DNA from 3 places in the Bacillus sp. AFS053548 genome. Region 1 is predicted to be linked to each of the others. Evidence: riboswitches for the same ligand, from Rfam matches in the RefSeq annotation. Region 1 holds a riboswitch; each other region holds the start of a gene.
The links. A riboswitch is a leader RNA that binds a small molecule or an ion and turns the genes downstream of it on or off. The one in region 1 is predicted to bind lysine.
Positions count from the first base shown of each region.

Region 2: linked by a shared signal. The riboswitch ahead of CN946_RS03975 (amino acid permease) and the one ahead of lysA (diaminopimelate decarboxylase) in region 1 are both predicted to bind lysine.
Region 3: linked by a shared signal. The riboswitch ahead of CN946_RS05085 (aspartate kinase) and the one ahead of lysA (diaminopimelate decarboxylase) in region 1 are both predicted to bind lysine.

Region 1 covers NZ_NUHI01000084.1:27,101-31,325, reverse strand. Annotated here, with positions in the region: gene CN946_RS21575 (VC0807 family protein) at 1-633, shown strand, start outside; gene CN946_RS21570 (cation diffusion facilitator family transporter) at 705-1,643, opposite strand; lysine riboswitch at 1,950-2,123, shown strand; gene lysA (diaminopimelate decarboxylase) at 2,258-3,577, shown strand; gene CN946_RS21560 (C40 family peptidase) at 3,787-4,225, shown strand, end outside.
Region 2 covers NZ_NUHI01000006.1:46,000-50,224, reverse strand. Annotated here, with positions in the region: gene CN946_RS03980 (MBL fold metallo-hydrolase) at 1-472, opposite strand, end outside; gene CN946_RS03975 (amino acid permease) at 624-2,093, opposite strand; lysine riboswitch at 2,293-2,472, opposite strand; gene pdxK (pyridoxine/pyridoxal/pyridoxamine kinase) at 2,674-3,489, shown strand; gene CN946_RS03965 (hypothetical protein) at 3,923-4,132, opposite strand.
Region 3 covers NZ_NUHI01000008.1:29,812-34,036, forward strand. Annotated here, with positions in the region: gene CN946_RS05075 (PepSY domain-containing protein) at 1-75, opposite strand, end outside; gene uvrC (excinuclease ABC subunit UvrC) at 223-1,998, shown strand; lysine riboswitch at 2,073-2,254, shown strand; gene CN946_RS05085 (aspartate kinase) at 2,359-3,600, shown strand; gene CN946_RS05095 (YslB family protein) at 4,193-4,225, opposite strand, start outside.

The DNA of each region.
Region 1 (4,225 bases):
ATTTACGATCTAATTTTGTATTTAGTATTTCCGCTTGTTTTATATAAAGTTTTACAACACTATTTTAGTGACTATTGGGCGATGCTCTTACCGACGGTTCCAGGGATCTTATATACCTTATTTCGTTTTTGGTATACGAAACAGTTTAATGTTACTGGTATTTTTATTATCTCAACATTAACTGTTAGTACTGCCGTTGATTTAATGGCATTAGGTTCTGCGAAAAACTTAATTTTGTACAATGTGTATTATCATTTTGGGGTTGTAGTAGTATTTTTAATTTTAATGGCTTTGAAAAAGCCATTACCATATTATTTTATGATTGATATTGCTGCAATACAGGGGCAAGATCGTGAAGAAAGTAAAAAATTATATAAACATCCATCACTATTTAAAGTGTTTCAGTACTTGTTTGTCGCATGGATTATTAAAGATATCGTATTTGCTGTTGCACAATGGTGGATGGTTGATACTTATGGATTAAAAGCATATTACTCACGTACAATTATCTTTACAGTTGGTGGGTATGTTTTTGGCATAATTATGGCGATCGGCTATGCAATGGTTACGATGAGAGCTCAAAAATTAAAAGGGGACGACCCAGAGCAACCTTCCGATGAAATCATTATTTAGTAAAAGTCCTTTAAATAGAATGAACCCCACAAGTTATAAAATTCTTGTGGGGTTTTTTTACTGATTTCCATTTATCCCTTAAATGAATTTCCGACTCCTTGCAATTCCTGATCTTCTCTTGGTCTTGCATTTAAAATATTAAGTTTTTGTATTCTTTCATTTTCTGGTTCGACATGAATTAATATTTTAGGATCTACTAAAACCTTTTTTATTTCGTTTTCTATTTTATCACATAGTAAATGGGCTTCTTCAATGCTCATGTGAGATGGTAATACTAAATGGAAATCTATATGCTCCTCAGCACCCGAACGTCTCGTGCGTAAGTCATGGTATTCGATAAATTGGGATTTAAAAGAATATAATACATTTTCGATTTGTTTTAATTCATCTGTAGAAAGCCCAGTATCAAGTAGGGGGGTAAACGACTTATACCCGAGTTCGATTGATTCTTTCATGATATAAATTGCGATTCCAATTCCGATCAATGCATCGAGAAATCCCCAACCAGTGAGGCTTACTAAAATTAAACTTACTGCAACTCCGAGTGATGAATAAACGTCTGTTAATAAGTGCAAAGCATTTGATTGCATTGCAACAGAATGAGTATCATTTCCTACTTTTTGAACGATTTTTCCTACTCTCCAATTGATTAAAGCTCCAATTAACATGACGACTACACCGATAATTGGCATTTTAATTGGGGTAGGATGAAGTAGCTTTTCAACAGATTCAATAATGATCCAGATACCAGCTACAAATATTAAGATTGTTTCGACCGTACCTGAAATATTTTCAAACTTACCATGACCATAAGGATGTTCCTTATCGGGCGGTCTGTTTGAAATCCTTACAGAGAAAAATGCAATGACCGAAGCAACTAAATCCAATAAAGAATGAATTGCTTCAGAGATAATTGCTACGGAACCAGTAAATATCCCGACAATTAATTTTAATAAAACGATGAATGTGTTACTACATATTGAAAGTACTGCTATTTTGCTTGAATGCAATCTATTCACCCCTGTCCAATTTTTTCTACTTAAGTTAAGAGTTTTGTAATAAGGCAACAAAAAAGAAAAACCACTAACAATTTGTTAGTGGTTTGTTTTTTTTAGATTTAATTTATATTTATTGAAATGTTTTTTCATTTTTGAATCACCTTTTCTCTCGCATAAAACATATTCTATATTATAAATACTATTTTTGGGAAGCAAAAGCTGTGTGTGCCAGTGAATATAAATCGACAAATAATTTAAAAATGGTTTGACATCTATTTTTAGACTGTGTTATACATAGACTAATATAAAAAATAACAGTCTATTCGTAGAGGTTGCATTGTATATGAGTATCATTTTAGAGAACTGTGGGTTTTATGACAAAATGAGAAAGGATCCTATGCCGAAGAAATAAATTGCCACACATTTTATTTCTGGGACTACATTTAATAAATGTAGTACTGTCACATGTGTTTGTGAAGAGCTATTGAAGAGATGTGATTGGCTAAGTCCTTTTTAAAAAGCGATAGGCACATGAACATATCCTTCATGTGTCTTTTTTAATACACTAATACATTGAAGGAAGCTTCTTAGAATGATCTTACATTTGATTTGAAGGGAGAATACGAATGTATTTACATGGTAATAGTCGAATTAATAATGATGGACATTTAGAAATCGGAGGTTGTGATACTGTAGATTTAGTAAAAAAATACGGTACCCCTCTATACATTTATGACGAAGCATTAATTGAATCAAAATGTAGGGAATTCCATGAAGCTTTAAGAGAAACCGGAATGAAATATCAGGTTGCTTACGCGAGTAAAGCGTTTCTATGTGTTGAACAAGCCCGCTTAATAGAAAGAGAAGGTCTATGTCTAGATGTTGTTTCTGGTGGAGAGTTATATACAGCTTTGCAAGCAGGTTATCCAGCTGAGAAAATTCACTTTCACGGAAACAACAAAACAATTGAAGAAATTGAAGAAGCTTTAAATGCAAAAATCGGTTGTTTTGTAGTCGATAATTTCTTTGAGCTAGAAGTATTACAGGCCTTAGCTGAGCAACGTAATGAAGAAGTATTAATCTTATTACGTGTTACGCCAGGTGTTGAAGCACATACACATGAATATGTAATGACGGGCCAAGAAGACTCTAAATTCGGATTCGATATTATGTCTGGTCAGGCTAATGAAGCAGTGGAAGTTTCTTTAAATTCAACTAACCTAAAGTTATTAGGAGTACATTCGCATATAGGATCTCAAATTTTCGAACCAGATGGATTTGTTCATGCAATCAATGTATTAATGAGCTTTTTAAATGGACTTAAAAACGATTTAGGTTTTACAGCTGAAATATTAAATGTAGGTGGAGGCTTTGGTATTCGCTATACTTCAGAAGATGAGCCTTTAGCTGTTGCTAAACATATAGAAAAAATTACTACTATTATTAAACAACAATGTGAAGAGCTAGACTACAAACTACCAGAATTATGGTTAGAGCCTGGACGCAGTATTGTTGGTGAAGCTGGAACAACACTTTATACGATTGGTTCAACAAAAACTCTTCCTTCAATTCGTAAATATGTATCTGTTGACGGGGGAATGACTGATAATATTCGTCCTGCACTATACGGATCAAAATATGAAGCGATGCTTGCAAATCGAGCAAATGATGAGAATAAAGAAGTTGTATCGATTGCTGGTAAATGCTGTGAAAGTGGCGATATGCTAATTTGGGATTGTAACTTACCTGTTGTACAAAACAATGATGTATTAGCTGTATCTTGCACTGGTGCATATGGCTATTCAATGGCTAATAATTATAACCGTATCCGTCGTCCAGCAGTAGTATTTGTTAAAGATGGTGTTTCAAGAGAAGTAGTTCGTCGAGAAACATATGAAGACTTAGTTCGAAATGACAGAATTTACATCGAAAACTCTAGTAGATAGATAACGTTTTTGTGTTATTTGTCTCAGTTACTGACACTTCTATCTAATATAGAAGTGTTTTATTTCGTTTTCTTTAATAAAAGATGATAATTTATCGACATATAAAGACATATTTATCATTTATATTACAATATTGTAACAATTGCGACTCTCTTCGGGAATCTATGGTATAAATATTTACGTAGATTAGCGAGAGGAGAAACGCTGAAATGTTAAGAAAAAAACTAGCAGTGCTGGCGATGGCAAGTACAATAGTATTATCATTAGCGCCAAATGCTTCAGTATTAGCTGATAGCAAAGTTGAGAAAAAGCAAGCTGAAGTAGATAAGTTCCAATCACAATTTAAAGAATTAAGCAACGAGATAGAGAAAATAGATCAACAAATTAAAACAACTAAGCAAAACATAGAAGCAAAAAAAGCAGAAATTTCTGAAACAGAAGAAATTATTAAAGATAAAAAAGCGAGAATTACATATTTACAAGACAGAATTCAAAAACGTAACGATTTATTAGAGGATCGTTTAGTTGCAATGCAAAAGCAACCAAAAGTTAATCTAGTAACAGACGTTTTATTTAATTCAGACTCAATCGTAGATTTCTTTAATCGTGTAAACTCAATTTCAACACTTTTTGATGCTGATGAAAATA
Region 2 (4,225 bases), on a different contig from region 1:
TTGCATTTGTCCGTTGATCTAAAAATGCCATTGAACCTGGTGTATGACCGGGAACTTCAACTGCTATTAAAGACCCTATAGTGTCTCCTTCCTGTAGTAAACGATCCGGAATAGTTTGTATATTTTTTGGAACGGCACCTTTTATAGGAGTATCTGGCTCACTAGCTTCTAAACTAGTGTCTCCTTTTAATAATTTTGCATCTCGTTTTGAAATGGAGACGACTGCATCTGGAAGTAATGATTTTAATTGATCAAGCGCTCCAACATGGTCGCCGTGAGCATGAGTTAAAACGATATTCGTAATTTTTTTGCCTATTTGATTAGCTGCTTCAATAATTTTAGTCGCACTAAAAGATAGCGCTGTATCAATCAATGTAAGCTCGTTTTCTTCTTCAACTAAAAAACAATTTACAGGAAAGAAATTTGGTAAAAAGCTTAACTCATAAAGATAATTATTTTTCGTAATCTTCATTTCATAACCTCCTAATAATAAAAACTAATACCTTTAGTTTTATAATACTAAAGGTATTAGTTTTTGTGAACAAAAATTCCGAATTTACAAAAAAATAATTAAAATAACTAAAAAACCCTTCCATCCAAGATGAAAGGGCTATACTTCATAATTATTTTCTAGATAAGTCCATCTCTTTATAAGAAACAACCTTTGTTTTATGTTTGACTTTATAACCTAACCAAACAATTAAGAACACAGGAATTCCAATGTATGAAATAAGTACACCTTGCCAATCAATTGCATTACCTGTGAAAGCTTGCCAGTTTTGAGCTAGTACAATAAATAAACAAGCTAAGAATGCTAAGATTGGACCTAGTGGGAACCATTTTGCGCGATAAGGTAAATCTTTTAAATCCTTTCCTTGAGCAACATAAGCCTTACGGAAACGGTAATGTGAAATCGCAATACCTAACCAAGCAAGGAAACCTGATAATCCTGATAAATTTAATAACCAAGTATACACTTGACCTTCACCGAAAAATGAAGATAAACAAGCAAGTGAACCAACTGCAAGTGTTACATATAAAGCATTTGTAGGAACACCATTTTTATTTACTTTTGTTAAGAATTTAGGAGCTTTTCCTTCAATTGCTAAAGTATATAACATACGAGTTGATGCGTAAGTTCCACTATTACCTGCAGATAAAACTGATGTTAAAATAACTGCATTCATTACAGAAGCCGCAAATGCAACACCTAATTTTTCAAATACTAAAGTAAATGGACTAACAGCCACGTCGTTTTTAATTAGACCAGGGTCTGTATAAGGAATTAATAAACCAATTACGATTATAGCTAAAACATAAAATAAAAGGATACGCCAGAAAATTTGACGGATAGCTTTTGGAACATTTTTTTCTGGATGTTCTGTCTCCCCTGCTGCAACACCGATTAGCTCTGTACCTTGGAATGAGAAACCTGCAACAATAAAGATTGATAAAACACCTAAAAATCCATTATGAAACGGAGCATCTCCAACAGTAAAGTTTTTGAAACCTGCATGATGTCCACTGATAATGCCAAAAATCATTGCAATACCAACAACTAAAAAGACAACTACAGTTACAACTTTAATTAATGAAAACCAAAACTCTGATTCACCATAGCCTTTAACTGAAAGTAAATTTAAACCTAATATAATCACTAAAAAGATTCCGCTCCATAATACTGCTGGAGAATGAGGGAACCAATATTTCATCAGCATTGCCGAAGCTAATAATTCAAAAGCTAAAGTGATTGCCCAGTTATACCAATAATTCCAACCCATAGCAAAACCAAATGCTGGATCAACGTAGCGAGATCCATAAGTACTAAATGAACCAGAAACTGGCAAATACGTCGCCATTTCACCTAAACTAGTCATTAAGAAATAAACCATAATACCAATTAGTCCGTAAGCTAAAACAGCTCCACCAGGACCAGCTTGACTAATTGAAGTTCCACTAGCTAAAAACAAACCTGTCCCAATTGAACCACCAATTGAAATCATCGTTAAATGTCTTGCTTTAAGGCCCCTTTTTAAAGAACCATCGTGAGTATTCGATTCTACTCGATCATTTTTAGGATTCGTTAGTCCCATCTTTGTTGCCTCCTCTTCATTCTTGCAATCTTATCTTTTCGCGAGAATATGGGACGGTATAAAAGTGTTGTATGATGTGTATTTTACTCAGTATTTTCGACAATATGTAAAGATTGGAAAATCTGGTAAAAACAAAAAACACGTGAAGCAATGTTCACGTGTTCAAGACTCAAATTTATGTGTCAAACAGCATCAACATCTCTTCAATAGCCCTCCACAAAAAAAATCTTGTGACAGTCCTATGCTTATTCAGCAATAGGCCCAGTAATAAATTTAAATGGTAAATTTATTACTTCGGCAGTTTCACCTTTTATTACTTTTCACAGGTACCATAAACCTCAAAGTAACGACTAATCAAAACTGCGCCTCTATCCATACGAGATAAAGATTATATTAAATTAATTTTTATAAACTCAATATACAATCTATTAATCTAGTTTGTCAATAAATTTTTCGACAAAAACAGACTCAACCTAATAAATGAATTACTTGGTTTTCGCTTCATGATGCTCATATCTTGTACCTAGCACTTATGTTTTTGTATAATAATTCTATGTACTTCAAAGGAGGAATTTTTCACATGACAATTTATAAAGCATTGACACTTGCGGGATCTGATAGTAGTGGTGGAGCTGGATTACAAGCTGATATTAAAACATTTCAGGAACGTAATGTTTATGGCATGAGTGCAATTACAACTTTAGTAGCGATGGATCCGCATAATCATTGGCATCATCAAGTATTTCCAATTGATATAGATACAATTGCAGCACAATTAGAAACAATCGTTGTTGGCGTTGGAATTCAAGCAATGAAAACAGGTATGCTTGGTTCAACTGAAATAATTGAGTTAGCTGCAAAAACAATAAAAAAACATAATATTGATCGAGTTGTTGTAGATCCAGTTATGATTTGTAAAGGAAATGACGAGGCTCTTCACCCAGAAACAAATGATGCATTAAGAGAAATTTTAGTACCACTTTCAACTGTTGTAACACCAAATTTATTTGAGGCAGCTCAATTAGCTAAAATGCCTCCAATCTGCACTGTTGAACAAATGGAAGAAGCAGCACGCAAAATCCATGAATTAGGGGCTAAATATGTTTTAGTTAAAGGCGGTAGCAAAATTCAGCATGAAAATGCAATAGATGTATTATTCGACGGTGAAAAAATAGAACACTTAGAATCTGACAGAATTGAAACTACATATACACACGGTGCAGGATGTACTTACTCTGCAGCGATTTGTGCAGAGCTTGCTAAAGGAGCAGAACCAAGAGAAGCAATCTACACTGCAAAGAAATTCATTACTGAAGCAATTCGTCACTCATTCCCACTTAATCAATATGTTGGTCCAACAAACCACATGGCTTATCGATTACATGGTGAAGGCTAATAACAAATAATGGGGCTGTCTCATAAGTCAGATTAACTGACGTATGAGGCGCCTTTTTTTAATTGTAAAAAATGGTGGTAGGAGATCTCAACAATGCTTTAGCTTAAAGCTGATATGATTGATCTTTTTTACAGATAATTAGCAGATTTTTACTAAGTTTTTATTCGATTTGAACAGATTTGCTAGTTTTGATTTGAAAGTATCAACTATTATCTAATTTAGAGGTCACAATACCGTAACTGGTATGGGTAATTTTTAATTTTATTTGCGATTTCCTGGAATTTAATTGCAGTTTTACTAATTTTATTTGCGATTCTCTAATTTTAATTGCAGCTTTGCCAATTTTAAGATTTTATTTGCAGTCCAAGTACATTTTTTATTTTAAAGAATAAAAAAAGGGCAAAGGTTTCCCTATCCCCCATTTTCCTACTATTCATTTGACAATACTCTTAATTGCCTTAAATACATTTCTTCCTTTTAAATAAATGTATCTTTCCCATTTAGCTATTAAACCATTTCCATTTTCACCATTTTCAATCTGAAGCGCGTGCTGTTTATGAAACTCAGCAACTCTTTCATTATGTTTTGTATGCAAGGTGTTTAAACGGTTATGAAGATGAATTGCATGTTTGTTCAGTCCCATATGATTACCTCCTCCTTTAGTTATTACCATCTTAAATAATTTATAAATAGCTTGAAGCATAAACTATTAATTTCTACTCTATTTCCTATATAC
Region 3 (4,225 bases), on a different contig from region 1:
TGTAGTAGATTCGATTAGTAGGAAAACCGAAGCAATAACACCAATCCAAAAATGAACTACTCTTACTTTTTTCATCTTAATATTTCTCCTTTTCTTTTCTTGATGAAATTAAAGTTACAATAGAAAACTTAATTTTTACTTAATATCATTAAAGTATTTTCAGTTTTTTAATGTGGAGATTATAATATTAAGTGTACAATTGCACGAAAGAGGTGAGAGGAAATGGACAATCACTTAAAAGAAAAATTAGCGCTTCTACCTGATCAGCCTGGTTGCTATTTGATGAAAGATATTCAAGGGACGATCATTTACGTAGGAAAAGCTAAAGTTTTAAAAAATAGGGTTAGATCTTATTTCACGGGATCCCATGATGGTAAGACATATCGATTAGTTCAAGAGATAACTGATTTTGAATATATTGTTACTTCTTCAAATATGGAAGCTTTAATTCTTGAGATGAATTTAATTAAGAAATATGACCCGAAATATAACATCATGCTGAAGGATGATAAATCATACCCTTTTATTAAAATAACTGCTGAAAAACATCCTCGCTTATTGATTACGCGAAATGTAAAAAAAGATAAAGGAAAATATTTTGGACCATTCCCTAATGCTACAGCCGCTAATGAAACAAAAAAATTATTAGATCGTCTATATCCATTACGAAAATGTTCTTCATTACCAGACAAAGTTTGTTTATATTATCATATTGGTCAGTGTCTTGCGCCTTGTGTAAAAGAAGTAACTGATCAACAAAATCAGGAAATAGTTAATGAAATTGCCCGTTTTCTAAACGGTGGGGAAGACCAAATACGAAAAGAGTTAGAGGCAAAAATGCTTGCTGCATCTGAACAATTAGATTTCGAGCGCGCGAAAGAGTATCGAGACCAAATTGTATCAATTGAAGCGACCATGGAAAAGCAGAAAATGATGAGTAGTGATTTAGTTGATCGAGATGTATTTGGATATGCGGTTGATAAGGGATGGATGTGTGTTCAAGTATTCTTTGTTCGAAGAGGAAAATTAATTGAAAGAGATGTATCCTATTTTCCAATTTACGATGAGCCAGAAGAAGAGTTCCTATCATTTATTGGGCAATTTTATGAAAAACCACACAATATAAAACCAAAAGAAATCTTTGTACCAGATAAAGTTGATACTGAAATTTTAAAAGATTTATTAAAAATTCCTGTATTCCAACCAAAAAGAGGCCAAAAAAAGGAACTTGTTGTATTAGCAAACAAAAATGCCAAAATTGGACTCGGTGAGAAATTTAAATTAATTGAGCGAGATGAAGAAAGAACGGTTAAAGCAATAGAAAAACTAGGAGATATTTTAAATATTGAAACTCCGTATCGAATCGAAGCATTTGATAATTCAAATATTCAAGGAACAAATCCTGTTTCAGCTATGGTTGTGTTTATAGACGGAAAACCTTCAAAAAAAGATTACCGCAAATATAAAATCAAAACTGTCGTAGGACCTGATGATTATGATTCAATGCGTGAGGTAGTACGTAGAAGATATTCTAGAGCATTAAAAGATAATTTACCATTACCAAACTTAATAATTGTTGATGGTGGGAAAGGACATCTAGCTGCAGTTGAAGATGTACTCCAAAATGAGTTAGGTCTATTCATTCCAACAGCTGGACTTGTTAAAGACGAAAAGCACCGTACTTCAGAGTTATTAATAGGACAACCACCTCAAATTGTCCAACTTGGTAGACAAAGCCAAGAATTCTTTTTATTACAAAGAATTCAAGACGAGGTACACAGATTTGCAATTGAATTCTATCGTCAGCTTCATAGTAAATCAATGGTTCAATCTGCTTTAGATGGCATAGCAGGTGTTGGGGGAACAAGAAAGAAAGCCCTTCTTAAACATTTTGGATCAGTCAAAAAAATAAAAGAGGCATCAATTGAAGAGTTAATAGAAGCTAAAATGCCAAAAAATGTTGCAGAGGAAATTTTTCAACATTTCCATAAAGAGTGATATCGTTACCAAAATTTTTATCTTGACACTATTTTCAAAATAATTTATATTTTAGTTAAAATTAAATGATTTTCTCTCGTAATAGAGGTGCAAAACTTAAAAGTATTCTGTCATAGACGTGTGGCGTTGTAATGGACAGTTGAAAGGAAGTTTTGCCGAAATAAAATGAATCCACAATTCATTTTGTTGGGACTGCATTTAAGAAATGTAGTACTGTCGCATAATAATAATGATTATGCGGGGAGCTATTGAAGAGATGTTGATGATTTGTCTATTTTATTATTTGTAAATTAGGCGCGTGAACATTGCTTCACGCGCTTTTTTGTATTCTTTTTTAAGTAAAAAGTGAGGATGAGAAAAATGGGAATTATTGTTCAGAAATTCGGTGGTACTTCAGTAGGCTCAATTGAACGAATTCAGCATGTTGCTGAAACAGTAACCAAATCATATAAAGAAGGAAACCAAGTAGTTACAGTTGTATCTGCGATGGGGCATCATACAGACGAACTAGTTAGTTTAGCAGCTCAAATTAGTCCACAAAACAGTAAACGTGAATTAGATATGTTACTTACTACAGGGGAACAAGTTTCGATTTCATTACTTGCAATGGCAATCCAAGCAAAAGGTTTTAAAGCTATTTCACTAACTGGTTGGCAAGCTGGAATTCAAACTGAATCTGTCCATGGTAATGCGCGTATAGAAATAATTCATACTGATCGAATTCAACAATTACTTGATGAAGGGTATATCGTAATTGTTGCTGGTTTCCAAGGTTTAAGTGACAACAATGAAATTACGACATTAGGTCGTGGTGGTTCAGATACAACAGCTGTTGCATTGGCAGCAGCTTTAAATGCAGAACGTTGTGATATTTATACTGACGTATTAGGTGTTTATACTACGGATCCAAGAGTTGAACCAAATGCATCTAAACTAAGCCATGTCTCTTATGATGAAATGCTAGAGCTTGCAGCTTTAGGAGCAGCGGTTTTACATCCAAGAGCAGTAGAATTTGCAAAAAATTATAATTTAATTATTCAAGTTCGTTCAAGTCAACATGATGAAATCGGTACATTTATTGGGGAGGAAACACAAATGGAACAACAATCAGTCGTAAGAGGAATCGCATTCGAATCAAATGTAACAAGGATGACTTTAAATGGTTTAAATAATCATGTAGATTTATTACCTAAAATCTTTACTTTATTAGCAAGTGAAGGTATTGATGTTGATATAATTATCCAAAGCGTAACATCAGATAACTTAGTAAATCTTTCATTCTCGATCAAATCTGAAAATATGTTGGAAGCAATAACGGTTCTAGAATCAAAGAAAGAATTTTTAGGTTACCGCTCATTTGATTTTGAAAGTGAACTTGCTAAAGTTTCAATTGTAGGTAGTGGAATGGTTTCTAATCCAGGTGTTGCTGCAAAAATGTTTAAATTTTTAGCTGAAAGTGAAATCCCTGTAAAAATGGTAAGCACTTCTGAAATTAAAGTATCAACAGTTGTACCGAAAGCAAAATTACAAGAAGCAGTTCATGCTCTTCATAAAGGATATGAATTAGATCGTATTAATGAAGAAGTAGTAGTAGAAAACTAAATTTAAAATAAACCCTTTTAGGCGTACCAATTCTTATATATATAGGCTTTGAAATATTGATTTTATCAATATTCATCACGTTCAGATATCCCGAGCCGTATAGTATAGAGATAGCGCTTAAAAGGGTTTTTTATTCGTTAGGCGAATAAATTATATAAAGATTCTGTAAATTTAAAATGAGTAAGGCGAACGGCTAAATGGTAAATAAAAGAAGGAGGTATTAATAATGAGGCATAGTATACTTGCCTACGGATATGGAGAAATAGTGCTACAGTTCGTTCTATTAATACTCGCCATTTTGTTTTTTGTTTGTATTTGTTTATTCTTGTTAAATTCAATTATTAAAGGAGTTAAAAGAAACAAAAATTTTGAGGTAATTAGAAGGCAGGATCAAAGTAAGGATAGGGAAGAGAAGGGGTAGGGAAGTTGAATAATAAGTCTCTAACTGATCTTTTTCTTAAATTAAAGTAAAAATTTTGACTTAATGATTTATTTGTTAATACTCATTGTTGTACCTGTATTTGAATTTATATATCAATATTTCAAGAAAAAAACACCACAAGGACCTAAATTCCTGGTGGTGTTTTACGTTTTATCTTCTTGTAATTGGATCCTTTAAATCCCA